One region of the Streptomyces sp. NPDC040622 genome, then DNA from elsewhere that is predicted to be linked to it. Evidence: riboswitches for the same ligand, from Rfam matches in the RefSeq annotation. Region 1 holds a riboswitch; the other holds the start of a gene.
The links. A riboswitch is a leader RNA that binds a small molecule or an ion and turns the genes downstream of it on or off. The one in region 1 is predicted to bind S-adenosylmethionine.
Positions count from the first base shown of each region.

Region 2: linked by a shared signal. The riboswitch ahead of ACZ592_RS35945 (aminotransferase class V-fold PLP-dependent enzyme) and the one ahead of ACZ592_RS12580 (hypothetical protein) in region 1 are both predicted to bind S-adenosylmethionine.

Region 1 is NZ_JBVIXD010000004.1:120,210-127,507, reverse strand. It holds gene ACZ592_RS12595 (Gfo/Idh/MocA family protein) at 1-205, shown strand, start outside; gene ACZ592_RS12590 (Gfo/Idh/MocA family protein) at 202-1,269, shown strand; gene ACZ592_RS12585 (radical SAM protein) at 1,376-2,734, shown strand; SAM riboswitch class IV at 2,814-2,923, shown strand; gene ACZ592_RS12580 (hypothetical protein) at 2,968-3,306, shown strand; gene ACZ592_RS12575 (SDR family oxidoreductase) at 3,444-4,175, shown strand; gene ACZ592_RS12570 (GNAT family N-acetyltransferase) at 4,209-4,763, shown strand; gene ACZ592_RS12565 (amino acid permease) at 4,782-6,308, opposite strand; gene ACZ592_RS12560 (hypothetical protein) at 6,379-7,298, opposite strand, start outside.
Region 2 is NZ_JBVIXD010000016.1:109,819-117,116, forward strand. It holds gene ACZ592_RS35935 (hypothetical protein) at 1-132, shown strand, start outside; partial or broken gene ACZ592_RS35940 (glycerate kinase) at 488-1,245, shown strand; gene ACZ592_RS35945 (aminotransferase class V-fold PLP-dependent enzyme) at 1,194-2,567, opposite strand; SAM riboswitch class IV at 2,741-2,858, opposite strand; gene trpD (anthranilate phosphoribosyltransferase) at 2,946-4,010, opposite strand; gene qcrB (cytochrome bc1 complex cytochrome b subunit) at 4,169-5,806, opposite strand; gene qcrA (cytochrome bc1 complex Rieske iron-sulfur subunit) at 5,803-6,858, opposite strand; gene qcrC (cytochrome bc1 complex diheme cytochrome c subunit) at 6,855-7,298, opposite strand, start outside.

The DNA of each region.
Region 1 (7,298 bases):
GGCCAACGAAGGCATCCCGGCCGGCCCGATGACCGAGAGCCCCTTCCTGACCGAACTCCGCGAGTTCGCCGCGTCCTGGCAGGACGGCGGGCCCGCACCACGGGTGAGCACCCGCGACGGCGTCGAGGCGGTACGGATCGCCGAGGCCGCCGTGGAATCCAGCCGCACCGGCAAAGCCGTCGAGATCGAGGAGGCAGCGCGATGAAGGTCGCCGTCCTGTCGTTCGCCCACGTCCACGCCGCCGGCTACCTGCGGCTGCTCGCCCGCATGCCCGGCATCGAGGTCCTGGGCAGCGACCCGGACACCGACCACGCGGCGCCCGGCGAGGTCCGCGGCCGGGCGCTCGCCGAGGCGACGGGGACCGCGTACGCGCAGACCTACGAGGAGGCCTTCGCCTGGGGCCCGGACGCCGTACTCGTCTGCTCGGAGAACGCCCGCCACCGCCCGCTCGTCGAACGGGCCGCCACCCACGGCGTGGCCGCCGTCCTGTGCGAGAAACCGCTGGCCGCGACGGTCGAGGACGGCGAGGCCATGGTCGCCGCCTGCCGCGCGGCGGGCGTCCGGCTCGCCGTCGCCCACCCCGTCCGCTTCAGCCCCGCCTACGCCGCCGTGAAGGCCGCCGTCGACGCGGGGGAGGCGGGAGCGGTCCTCGCGGTGTCGGGCGCGAACAACGGCAGCATGCCGACCCGGGACCGCCGCTGGTTCGCCGAACCCGCCCTCTCCGGCGGCGGCGCCCTGATGGACCACACCGTCCACATCGCCGACCTGCTGGACGACCTCTTCGACGAGGCCCGCGCCGTCGAGGTGTACGCGCAGACCAACAACCTCCTGTACGCCGACGAGGTCGACGCCGAGACCAGCGGCCTGGTCAGCGTGACCTACTCCAACGGCGCCGTCGCCACCATCGACTGCAGCTGGTCCCACCCGCGATCCCACCACTCCTGGGGCGGCCTGGAGCTCACCGTCGTCGGGGAACGGGCCACGCTGGAGATGGACGCCTTCGACCAGAAGGTGCACGGCTTCAGCGAACGCGCCGGACGCGGCACGGAGGTCCCGTTCGGCGTCGACCTGGACGAGCGGATGCTCCGCGCCTTCCTGTACGGACCCGAGGAGGGCGGCACGGACGTCGCCGACGGAGAGGGCGGCCTGCGCACGCTGCGCCTCGTGGCGGCGGGGTACGCCTCCGCGGCCACGGGGGTCCCGGTGGTGCCGGCCGGCGTCAACGAAGGAGGCCGCGTCAACGAAGGAGGCAGCCCGCCCGGAGTCTAGACCTGCTGCGGATGAGGACTGAGACCGGAGTCGGATCCGGAACGGATCGGGCGCGTATTAGCGTGGACGGGACAGATCGACCGACAGGATCCGAGGTGCCCGGCCCATGCCAAGCCGCAGCGAGAGCCGTACCCAGCTCATCGAGTCACTCATGGAGCGGTTCCCGCACGTGCCGCGGGAAGCCGTGATCAAGGAAGACCTGCTGCGCGGCGGCATCGCCTTCGACGAGTCGGCCCTCAGCGACAACGAGGGCGGCGACGTCAAGCCGAAGTCGTACTTCATCTTCTCCTTCGACCACGGCACGCTCCCCGAGCTGGGGGCCGCCGCGCTGCGCCGCCCGCCGGAGGAGATCGTCCTCACCGGCGGTCCCTACGAGCTGCGCCGCACCGTCGTCTCGGTGCGCGTGAACCCCGCGTCGCCCTACCGCGTGGCCGCCGACGACCACGGCGTCCTCGGCCTCTACCTGGACGGCGTGCGGATCTCCGACGTCGGCCTGCCGCCGATGCCGGACTACTACCGGCACACCCTGGAGAACGGCAAGTCCGTGATGGAGGTGGCCCCCACCATCCAGTGGGGCTACCTGATCTACCTGACGGTCTTCCGCGTCTGCCAGTACTTCGGCGCCAAGGAGGAGTGCCAGTATTGCGACATCAACCACAACTGGCGCCAGCAGAAGGCGGCGGGCCGCCCCTACACGGGCGTGAAGCCGATGGACGAGGTGCTTGAGGCCCTCGCCATCATCGACAAGTACGACACCAACAAGTCGTCCACCGCGTACACGCTCACCGGCGGCGCCATCACCACACAGCTCCAGGGCAAGGACGAGGCCGACTTCTACGGCCAGTACGCCAAGGCCATCGAGGAGCGCTTCCCCGGCCGCTGGATCGGCAAGGTCGTCGCCCAGGCCCTGCCCAAGGCGGACGTGCAGCGCTTCCACGACTACGGCGTGCGGATCTACCACCCCAACTACGAGGTGTGGGACCCGTACCTGTTCGAGCGGTACTGCCCCGGCAAGGAGCGCTACGTCGGCCGTGACGAGTGGCACCGCCGCATCCTGGACTCCGCCGAGGTGTTCGGGCCGCGCAACGTCATCCCGAACTTCGTGGCGGGCGTCGAGATGGCGGAGCCCTTCGGGTTCAAGACGGTCGACGAGGCCATCGACTCCACCGTCGAGGGCCTGCAGTACTTCATGTCGCGCGGCATCACGCCCCGCTTCACCACCTGGTGCCCGGAGCCCACGACCCCGCTCGGCAAGGCGAACCCGCAGGGCGCCCCGCTGGAGTACCACGTGCGGCTCCTGGAGGCCTACCGCGCCACGATGGAGGCCAACGGCCTCTCGTCGCCGCCCGGTTACGGCCCGGCGGGACCCGGCAACGCGGTCTTCTCGGTCAGCTCCTTCATGGACAGCCTGCCCGCGGAGAAGGCCGCCCCCGAGGACGCCGTCGTGCCGGTGGAAACCCCGTAGAACCGTGGGGTGAGAGGCCTGTCCGGGGGTGCGGAAAAGCCCGGGCAGGCCTCCCGGACGCCGTGTTACGGTCGGGGCGGGTCACGAGTTCCAGCGCCAAGCCCCGGCTCGCTGGACGGCACCCCGCTCCGTCGCGGGTGCCCCGGGTGACGACCCGCCCCGTGCGACGTGCACGGGGAACGGCGGATCACCGGGGTCGGCGACACCGGGGTCCACGACTCCGGAGGCGCACCATGACGCACTCGCACGACACCTGCGACACCTACACCCCCGGTCACCAGGTCCACTGGACCCAGGCCCGCAACAGCGCGAGCGACCCCGGCACGGTGGTCGACGTGCTCCTGTCCTCGCACGACGTCGCGGAGGACGGCCGCATCGCCCTTCATGTGCTCGGCCCGACCAGGGGTGTCCCCGCGGCCCTGTGGACGCACGACCCGGAGCGGCTGCGCGGCCTTCTGCGGGAGCACAAGGGCCTGGCCCGGTGGCAGCCCCGCTGGAACCTGCTGCGGCTCAGCCGCGACACCGTGGGCACCACGCTGGTCTGCGTGGCCCCGCAGCCGGCGGATCACTGACGGCATCCGCCGGGGCCCGCCTCGTCCCGGCCGCCGCCGAAGATCACCGCTTCGTAGGATGACGACGTGATCCGGACGCGGGCGATCCCCGCGTCCGGGCGGCGCGACAGTCAGCCACCCACAGCCGGAGGTCCCCCGTGCAACACCACCCCGTCACCGTCGTCACCGGCGGCAGTCGCGGCATCGGCGCCGCTGTCAGCGCCCGTCTCGCCGAGGAGGGCCACGACGTCGTCATCGGTTACCACGCGGACGAGGCCGCCGCCGAGAAGGCCGCCGACGCGGTACGCGCGGCAGGCCGCCGCTGCGTCACCGTCCGGGCCGACACCGCCGACGAGGCCGACGTCGACCGCCTCTTCGACACCGCGGCGGCCGAGCTCGGCCCGGTCACCGGACTGGTCAACAACGCGGGCGTGGGCGCCCCGGTCGGTCCGCTCGCGGAGGCCGACGCCGCGGGTCTGCGCCGGGCCCTGGAGGTCAACGTGCTCGGGTATCTGCTCTGCGCCCGGCGCGCGGTGCGCGACATGTCGGCCGGCGGCGGCGCGATCGTGAACATCTCCTCCGCCGCCGCGACCCTCGGCGCCCCCGGCGAGTACGTCCACTACGCGGCCGCCAAGGGCGCCGTCGACACGATGACGGTGGGCCTGGCCAAGGAGGTCGCGGCGGACGGCATCCGCGTCAACGCCGTCGCCCCCGGCGTCATCTGGACCGAGTTCCACGCCGACCCCGAGCGTCCCGCGAAGCTCGCTCCGGGCATCCCCATGGGGCGCTCGGGGCAGCCGTCGGAGATCGCGGCGGCCGTCGCCTGGCTGCTCTCGGACGACGCCTCGTACGCGACCGGCACGGTGCTGCGGGTGGCGGGCGGCCGCTGACGCGCCCCGGGCGGCCGCTCGTACGCTGTGCACATGATCACTGGAGCGGTCGCCCTCGCGCACGACGTAGCCATCCGACCCGTCGCGCCCGGCGACGGCCCCGCGCTCGCCCGCGCCCACCGGCGCAACCGCGTGCACCTCGACCCCTGGGAGCCGGACCGGCCCGAGTCCTTCTACACCGAGGAGGGCCAGAGGGACCGGGTCCGCGGGCAGCTGGAGGACGGCCGTGCGGGCCGCTCGGCGCACTGGGTGCTCGTGAGCGGCGACGAGGTCGTCGGCCACGCCGCCCTGTCGAACATCGTGCTGGGCCCGGCCCGCAGCGGGAACCTCGGCTACTGGATCGACGCCGGGCAGGTGGGCCGGGGTCTGGCCACCGCCGCCGCCCGGTACGTGTGTGGGGCGGCGGACGGGGACCTGGGCCTGCACCGTGTCGAGGCGGGCACCCTGCTCCACAACACCGCGTCGCAGCGCGTGCTCGCTAAGTGCGGTTTCGAGGAGTACGGGGTCGCGCCGGGCTACCTGTGCATCAAGGGCGCCTGGCGCGACCACCGGCTCTTCCAGAAGATCCTCAACGACCGCCCGGTGTGAGGCGGTCCCGGGACCGGATCAGACGATGTTCTCCGCGACCTCCGCCTGCTCGCGGTCCGAGCCGTACGCCTGCGGCGTGCTGTACGAGCGGCGCGCCACGAACCACCACACGGTGGCCAGGAGCAGCACCGCGGCGAGCGCGATCGAGGCGTAGTTCATCGAGTCGACCGTCACCGGCGAGACCTGCGGCAGGCAGAACAGCACCGTCACGAAGGCCACCCAGAGCACCGCGATCCAGCCGACGGGCTTGCTCCAGCGGCCCAGGTTCCACGGCCCGGGCTGGAAGCGGTCGCCCGCGCGCAGGCGCAGGTAGATCGGGATGGCGTACGCCGGGGTGATGCCGATGACGTTGATGGCGGTCACCGCCGTGTACGCGGTCGCCGAGTACAGGGACGGCAGGGCGATGACCGCGGCCAGGCCGACCGACAGCCACACCGCGGGCACCGGGACCTGGGTACGGGAGCTGACCTTGCGCCAGATCGCGGAGCCGGGCAGCGCGTTGTCGCGGCTGAACGCGAACACCATGCGGCTGGCCGCCGCGGTCTCGGCGTTGCCGCAGAACAGCTGCGCCACGATCACGATGAGCAGCAGCGCGGTCGCCCCGGACTCGCCGATCGCGTCGATCATGATCTGGGCGGGCGGCACGCCGGTGTCGGTGCCGACCGTGCCCGCGTAGTTCTGGATGGCGAAGGTCAGCCCCGCCAGCAGGACGAATCCGGCGATCCAGGAGGCCCAGATGGCGCGCACGATGCCGCGGGCCGCGGAGACGGAGGCGTTCGAGGTCTCCTCCGACAGGTGCGCGGACGCGTCGTACCCGCAGAAGGTGTACTGGGCGAGGAGCAGGCCGATCGCCGTCACGTAGAGCGGGTTGTCCCAGCCCGTGTTGTTCACGAACTCGCCGAAGACGAACGACGGCGACTGGTGGTGGTCGGGCACGATCGCGAGGACGCCGACGATCACGGCGACGCCGGCCACGTGCCACCAGACGCTGATCGAGTTGAGCAGGCTGACCAGACGCACGTTGAAGAGGTTCAGGACGGCGTGCAGGAGCAGGACGCACAGGAAGATCAGGAAGGTCTTCTCGGGCGTCGGCGTGAAGCCGAACTTCAGGTTCAGGAACGCGCCGGTGAACAGCGCGGCGCCGTAGTCGATGCCCGCTATCGCACCGAGCAGTCCCAGCAGGTTGAGCCAGCCCGTGTACCAGCCCCAGCGGCGCCCGCCGAGCCGGTCGGCCATGTAGTACAGGGCGCCCGACGTCGGGTACGCGCTGGTGACCTCGGCGAGCGCCATGCCCACGCAGAGCACGAAGAGGCCGACGCCCGCCCAGCCCCACAGCATCACGGCCGGGCCGCCGGTGTTCAGCCCGAAGCCGTACAGCGTCATGCAGCCGGACAGGATGGAGATGACGGAGAAGCTGATGGCGAAGTTGCCGAAGCCGCCCATGCGGCGGGCCAGGACGGGCTGGTAGCCGAGCTCACGGAGTCGCTCTTCCTCGTCCTGGCGCTGTGCCGGGACCGGGCTCGAGGACCAGGTGGTGCGGGACACGGTGGGAACCTCCGGAGGGGACGGGGAGAACGGGGGAGCGGGGGGACGGTCGGACGGGGACCCGTAGGGGTCAGCCAGGGCCGCGGGAGGCGCTGAAGCAGCGGGTGCGGGCCTGGACGAAGACCTCGGCGGCGGCATCCGCGTCGCCGGGGGAGTGGGTGCGGTACGTCCACGGCACGGTGGTGAAGAACGGGTCGAGGGACTGGAACACCCGTGACGCGTCGTGGAACTGGTGCGCGCCCCAGAGGGCGTGGGCCAGGTGGTTCAGGTCGACCAGCGAGGCCGTGGCGGGCGCCGTGTGGTCGAACCACAGCTGCAGGGCGAGCAGCGCCGAGCGCGTGGCGTCCTCGGAGATCCAGTGCAGGTCGAGGGCCTGCTCCTGGCCGGCCTCCCTGCGGTACCGCTCCACCCGCACGTAGAGCGGCAGGACGTGCAGGGCGGAGCCCGCGGGAGCCGAGGCCGACGCCCACTGGACGAAGTTGTACGCCTCGGTCAGCGGCCCCCTGGCCCGGCGTGCGTACACGAACTGGAGCATCCGGTGGTACGCCTCGCGATTGCCGGGATCGCGCTTGTCGGCCTCCGCGAGCAGCTGCCAGGGGCCGGGGAAGAGCATCGGCTCCGGGGGCGCGACGCGGTGCTCGTCCCACCGCTGCCCCACGTCGAGCTGGGCGAGGGTGAGCAGACAGATCCACGGCACGGGGTCCTCGGGCGACATCGCGGACGCGGTGCCGCACGCGGCGACCGCGTCGCGCCACAGGTCGTTGGTCCCGCGGTGTCCTGTGCGGTGGGCGCGCAGGGCACGCTCCACCAGGACGCGGGTGTGCAGGACGGCGGCCGACGCGCTGTGCGGCTCCTCGGCGCGCCAGGCGTGCACCACGTCGGAACCGGCGACGGCGGCCCCCAGGATCTGCGTGCGCTGTGTCCACAGCCCCCAGTCGGGTGTCTCGGTCAGCAGGTTGCGCGTGGAGACCCAGCGGCCCGTCCTGAGGT
Region 2 (7,298 bases), on a different contig from region 1:
GGCGCGGTCGCGGCCACCACCCGCTCGGTCCTGCTCCGCGACGTCGAGCACCGCATCGACCGCCTCCTGGCCCAGGAGACCGGCGAGTTCACCAAACCTCGCGCGCGAGGGCGTCGGCCCGCACACGGGTGAGAGGTTCACCGACCCCGACGAGGAACTCCTCGGCCTGGTCGGCCGCTCCGGCCGGGCGCCCGCCAAGAAGCAGCAGTCCCGCGAGCCGCGCATCGACCACCCGCCGGCCGAGGACCCCGCCGCGATGAGGGCCGTCTTCGCGTCCCCCGACGCGACCGGCACGCTCCACCGCGACCGGGGCGAGATCCGCTGGGCGAAGGGGGAGATCGGGGCGGGCGAGGGCCACCCGGCGGCCGCGTTCGTCGTGGCCATCCACCCGGCGGGCGAACGGGCCAAGGCCGCCGACGTGTTCACCGTGCTGCCCGCCATCTCGGGCGTCGCGCTCCCGATGGCGACGGCCATCGGCCGGGCCGTCGCCGGACGCGTCCTGGTCGGCTGTGGCGACCCGGGCACGTCGGACGGCGGCACGGGCGCCCTGCAGGCCCTCGGCGCCCTCCTCCTGGACGCCGACGGCTGGGAACCGGGACCCGGCGGGCGGGAGTTGACGCGCCTGAGCCGCATCGACGCGAGCGGCCTCGACGCGCGCCTCGCGCACACCGGGATCCGCGTCGCCTGCGGCCCCTTCAACGTGCTGTGCGGTGAGCGCGGCGTCGCCCGCGTCTTCGGCCCGCAGAAGGGCGCGACCCCCACTCAGGTCGAACAGCTGACCGCCGCCCTGGAGCACTGGGCGCACATCCTCACGCGGGACCTGCGCGTACGCGCCGACCTGTGCACGGGCGCGTCGGGCGGCCTGGGCACCGGACTCGCCGCGCTCGGCGCCGCCCTCCTGCCCCGTTTCGACGTCCTGCTCGACGGAGTCGGCCTGGACGGCAGGCTCGCCCGCGCCGACCTGGTCATCACCGCCGAGGGCGCCCCGGACCACCGGACGCCGCGCGGCGATCCCCGCCGAGGTGGCCCGGCGCGCACACGGTCCGCGCGCTGGGCGTGGACGCCTGCAGCGCCATCCTGCCCGCCCCGGTCCCGCCGACCGAGGCGCTCGGCAGGGGCGGCGAGTTCCTCACCGACGCGGCCGAGCGGACCGTGCGGATGATCCGGCTCGGGTCACGGCTGCTGTCTCCGGCTCAGGCGGCGGCGCTGGTGTCCGGCACGCAACGCCCGTCCTCGGTGCGGTAGTTCCACCGCGCTCCGTCGGCGACCAGTTCCTTGACGGCGCGCACGAAACGCTCGACGTGCTCGTCGGGGGTGCCCGCGCCGAAGCTCACGCGGATGGCGTTCAGGGACTTCTCGCCGGGCGCGGCCTCGGGGGCACCGCACTCGCCGGGCTCGTCGGGCTCGCTGCCGAGCAGGGTGCGCACCAGCGGGTGGGCGCAGAAGAGGCCGTCCCGCACGCCGATGCCGTACTCGGCGGAGAGCGCGGCGGCGAAGTGCGAGCTGTTCCAGCCGTCCACGACGAAGGAGATGACGCCCACGCGCGGCGCGTCGTCGCCGAACAGCGAGAGGACCCGCACCTGCGGCACCTCGGCGAGGCCCTCGCGGACCTTCCCGATGAGGTACTGCTCGCGAGCGACGAGGTCGTCGAAGCCCGCCTCGGTGAGCGCCTTGCAGGCGGCGGCGATCGAGTACACGCCGATGACGTTGGGCGAACCGGCCTCGTGGCGGGCCGCGGTGTCGTGCCACTCCACGTCGACGCCGCCGTCGGCGCGGCGCGCCACCTTCCGCGAGGCCCCGCCGCCGGCCAGGTAGGGCTCGGCGTCACGCAGCCAGTCGGAGCGGCCCGCGAGGACGCCCGAGCCGAAGGGCGCGTACAGCTTGTGGCCGGAGAAGGCGACCCAGTCGACGTCCAACTCGTCGATGGAGACGGGGTGGTGGGGCGCGAGCTGCGCGGCGTCCAGGACGATCCGGGCGCCGTGCGCGTGGGCGGCGGCGGCCAGCTCGCGCACCGGCCAGAGCTCACCGGTGACGTTCGAGGCGCCGGTCACGCACACCAGGGCGGGGCCGTAGGGGTCGCGCTCCGCGAGGGCGCGCTCCAGGGTCTGCACGGCCTCGCCGGGCGTGCGCGGCGCGTTGAGGTAGGTGACGCGGGCGTCGCGCCACGGCAGGAGCGAGGCGTGGTGCTCGGTCTCGAAGACGAAGACCTGGCAGTCGGCGGGCAGCGCGGCGGCCAGCAGGTTCAGCGAGTCGGTGGTGGAGCGGGTGAAGACGACCTGGTCGCCGTCGCGGCAGCCGAGGAACGCGGCGACGGTCTCGCGGGAGTTCTCGAAGAGGTCGGTGGAGAGCTGCGAGAGGTAGCCGGCCCCGCGGTGCACGCTGCCGTAGTAGGGCGCGTACGCCGCCACGTCGTCCCAGACCCGCTGCAGCGCCGGGGCGCTCGCCGCGTAGTCGAGCGCCGCGTACGTCACCTCGCCACCGGTGACCAGCGGAACGGTGACGTCCCTGCCGAGGACGGCCAGCGGGGCGCAGACGGACGGGTCGACGGCAACGGCGGAAACAGACATGGCGAACTCCCGTGAGAGACAAGTGAGTTCACTGCGACGACAGCGGCACGACAGGGGTGCGGCGGTGCAGTGATGAAGAGAAGAAGGGTGTGCGGAAAGGGGCCGAAGGCCCTAGCACATTCGCTTGCTCACGAGACTGCTCCCTTGAGGACCAGGACCCCAGGGTTGAGAGGGGTCCGCGCTTGCCATACGCCTCGCTGCGCACGGCCTGGTCTTCACCCGGGGCACCCCGCCACGGACGGAGGGTTGCCGGACAGCGGGCCGGGGCCGTAGTCGCTGTCACTCATGACCTGTGCAGCATCCTGCCACACGATCTTCGGCGCGCAAGGCGCAGTCCAGATTCCGGACTGCGCCGTGCGTCACACCGGAGGGTTCTCCTCAGCGGTTGCTCGCGGACACCCAGCGCTCCAGGGCCCGCTTCGCGGCGCCCGAGTCGATCGCCTGCGCCGCCCTGACCATCTGGGCGCGCAACTGCTCCACCAGGGGCTCGTCGGTCGGCCTCAGGGCCACCAGGGCCGCCGCGGAGTTCAGCAGCACCGCGTCCCGCACCGGCCCGCTCTCCCCGTCCAGCAGCCGCAGCGCCACCTCCGCGTTGTACGAGGCGTCGGCGCCCCGCAGCGCCTCGACCGGCACCACGTCGATGCCGACGTCACGCGGGTCGAAGGCCTCCTCGCGCACCGCGCCGTCCCGCACCGTCCAGACCCGGGACGTCGCCGTCGTCGTCAGCTCGTCGAGCCCGTCGTCGCCGCGGAAGACGAGCGAGGAGTTGCCGCGCTCGGCGAAGACGCCGGCCACGACGGGCGCCATCTTGGGGTCGGCGACACCGACGGCCTGGGCCCGCACCTGGGCGGGGTTGGTGAGCGGGCCGAGGAGGTTGAAGACGGTCCTGATCCCCAGCTGGCTGCGCGCGCCGCCCGCGTGGCGCAGCGCGGGGTGGAACTTCACGGCGAAGCAGAACGTGATGCCGGCCTCGTCCGCGACCTCGACGACCCGCTGCGGGGTGAGGTCCAGATTGACGCCGAGCTTCTCCAGGACGTCGGAGGCGCCGGACGCGCTGGAGGCGGCGCGGTTGCCGTGCTTGACGACCTTCGCGCCCGTGCCCGCGACGACGATCGCCGACATGGTCGAGATGTTGACGGTCTTGGCGCCGTCGCCGCCGGTGCCCACGATGTCGACGCTCGGGCCCGGCACGTCGATGACGTTGGCGTGCGCGTACATGGCGCGGACGAGTCCGGAGATCTCCTCGACGGTCTCGCCCTTGGCCCGCAGGGCGACCACGAAGGCCGCGATCTGCGCGTCGGTGGCCTCGCCCCGCATGATGCGGTCCATGGCCCAGGCCGTGTCGTCCGCGCTCTGGTCGCGCCCGTCGAGCAGGCCGTTCAGCACGTCGGGCCAGGAACGGTCCGCCGCGGTGTCGCCTCCTGCGGGGGTCACAGCGCTCATAGCCGCTCCTGGTCTTCGTCCGTGGGTGACAAGGGCCCCCGCACAGGGGGTGGCACCACCCTATCCAGCGTCCGGGACGGCAAAGAGCCCCGTCCATGCAATGGACGGGGCTCCTGCCGTGGCGACCTTGTGGTCAGAGCTCGTGGAGCTCGGTTTGATCAGTGGTGGCCGTGGCCGCTCGTGATCTCCTTGTACTCCTCGGCGGTGGGCTTGGGGATCTGGTTGTCCTCCCCGAAGTAGCCCTTGGAGAGCTTCGCCCGGAGCTTCTGCGAACCGGACAGCTTGCGCTCGACACCGTTCTCGTCGACCGCGGGGCCGATCTCGACCGGCTTGTACTGCTCGTGCGCCGTGAGCGTGTGCAGCTGCTCCTGGCTGAGCGGCTCGTGGACCTCGATGAACTCACCGTGCGGCAGGCGCTTGATGATGCCCGACTCGCGGCCGTGCAGCACCTTGTCCTTGTCGCGCCGCTGCAGACCCAGACAGATCCGCTTGGTGACGATGAAGGCGAGGACCGGACCGACGAAGAAGCCGATCCGCACGAACCAGGTGATCGCGTTCAGCGACAGGTGGAAGTGGGTGGCCCACAGGTCGTTGCCACCACCGACCAGCATGACCATGTACGCCGTGATCCAGGCGACACCGAAGGCCGTACGGGTCGGGGCGTTGCGCGGGCGGTCCAGGATGTGGTGCTCGCGCTTGTCGCCGGTGACCCAGGACTCGATGAACGGGTAGACCGCGATGGCCACGAGGACCAGCGGGAAGACCACGACCAGCGGGATGAACACGCCCAGGGCGAGCGTGTGGCCCCAGAGGTTGATCTCCCAGCCCGGCATCACACGGATCAGACCCTCGGCGAAGCCCATGTACCAGTCCGGCTGGGCGCCCGTGGACACCTGATCCGGCCGGTAGGGGCCGATGGCCCAGATCGGGTTGATCGAGGCGATCGCCGCGATGACCGCGATGACACCGAAGACCAGGAAGAAGAAGCCTCCGGCCTTGGCCATGTACACCGGCAGCAGCGGCATGCCGACGACGTTCTTGTTGGTCTTGCCGGGGCCCGCGTACTGCGTGTGCTTGTGGTAGAAGACCAGGATCAGGTGCGCCACCACGAGGCCGAGCATGATGCCCGGCAGCAGCAGGATGTGGACCGAGTAGAACCGCGCCACGAAGTCGCCGCCGGGGAACTCCCCGCCGAACAGGAACATCGAGATGTACGTGCCGACGATCGGCATCGACAGGATGGCGCCCTGCATGAAGCGGACGCCGGTTCCCGAGAGCAGGTCGTCCGGGAGCGAGTAACCGGTGAAGCCGGTGAACATGCCGAGGACGAACAGCAGGAAGCCGAAGAGCCAGTTGACCTCGCGGGGCTTGCGGAACGCACCCGTGAAGAACACGCGCATCATGTGCACGAACATGCCGGCGAGGAAGATCAGCGCCGCCCAGTGGTGGATCTGCCGGATCAGCAGACCACCGCGCACATCGAAGGAGATGTGCATGGTCGAGTTGAACGCCTCCGACATCAGCTGTCCCTGCATCGGGATGTAGCTGCCGGAGTACTCCACCTCGTTCATCGACGGGTGGAAGAACAGCGTCAGGTACACACCCGTGAGGATGATGATGATGAAGCTGTACAGGCAGATCTCGCCGAGCATGAAGGACCAGTGGTCCGGAAAGATCTTGCGCATGTTGGCCTTGGCCAGGGAGTAGATCCCCAGCCGGCCGTCGGCCCAGTCCGCGACGCGCTCGCCCGCGGGGGCTTGCTTGCGGTTGTCGTTCGAAGAAGTGGTGGTGCTCATCCGCGCTCCCAGAAGGCAGGACCGACGGGCTCTTCGAAGTCGCCGAGCGCCTCGAGGTAGCCCTTTTCGTTCACGCCGATGCGCAGCTGCGGCAGGGCGTGACCAGCCGGGCCGAAGATCACTCGGGCACCGTCGGAGAGATCGAAGGTGGACTGGTGGCACGGGCAGAGGACGTGGTGCGTCTGCTGCTCGTACAGGGAGATCGGGCAGCCCACGTGGGTGCAGATCTTGGAGTACGCCACGATGCCCTCGTGCGACCACTCCAGCTCGCGCTTGTCCTTGATGTTCTCCGGCTGGATCCGGACGATCATCAGGGCGGCCTTGGCGATCTGGGTCTGGAAGTCGTGGTCGTGCTCCGACATGCCCTCGGGCATGGCGAAGGTCAGCGAACCGACCTGCACGTCCGCGGGACGCAGCGGCTCGTGCGTGTTCATGTTCACGAGCATCTTGCCCTTGGCCCACTTGGTGTGCCGGAGCTTGTCCTCGGGCAGCGGCCCGAGGTCACGCAGCAGGACGACACCGGAGAGCGGGACCAGGGCCAGCGCGCCGAACATCGTGTTGCGGATCAGCTTGCGCCGACCGAAACCCGACTCCGCGGCGCCCTGCTTGAAGTCCTCCATGACCTTGGCACGGACCTCGGGCTCCGCCGCGATCTCGTGCCGCTCGTCGGCCATCTCCACGTCGGACATCAGGGTGCGGGCCCAGTGGACCGCGCCCGCGCCGATGCAGAACAGCGCCACGCCGAGGGTCAGGCCCAGGGCGAAGTTCAGGCCGCTGATGTGCCCGATCGGGAAGACGTAGATGCTCTTGTCGGCCGGGATCGCCACGTACGAGGCGATGAAGCCGACCGTCGCGATCATCGAGAGCGTGAACAGGAAGGCCACGGCACGCTCGGACCGCTTGGCGGCCCGCTCGTCGATGTCCTGGACGCGGTGCTCGTGGGGCGGCAGCCCCGGGTCGGCGAACGGGTTCTCCTCCGTGACCGCCACCGAGCCGTGCTCGGTCTCCTGCTTGCTGGGCAGGTTCTCTTCTGGAATCTCTTGGCTACTCATGACTTCTTGGCCTTTGCGGTCCGAGCGGCGACCCACACGGCGACCGCGATCAGCGAACCGAGACCGAAGATCCAGCCGAAGAGGCCTTCACTGACCGGACCCAGACCGCCCAGCTTGAGACCGCCAGGGCTCTCGGTCTTCTCACCGTTGACCGCGTCGAGGTACGCGATGATGTCCTTCTTGTTCTTCTCCGGCATCGTGGTGTCGGGGAAGGACGGCATGTTCTGCGGGCCGGTCTGCATGGCCTCGTAGATGTGCTTCGGGGAGACACCCTCCAACGAAGGCGCGAACTTGCCGTGCGTCAACGCGCCACCTTCACCGGTGAAGTTGTGGCACTGGGCGCAGTTGGTGCGGAAGAGCTCGCCACCCTTGGCGATGTCCGCACCGTCCGGGCTGTACTGCTTCTCGGTCGGGACCGAGGGACCGGCACCCAGCGACGA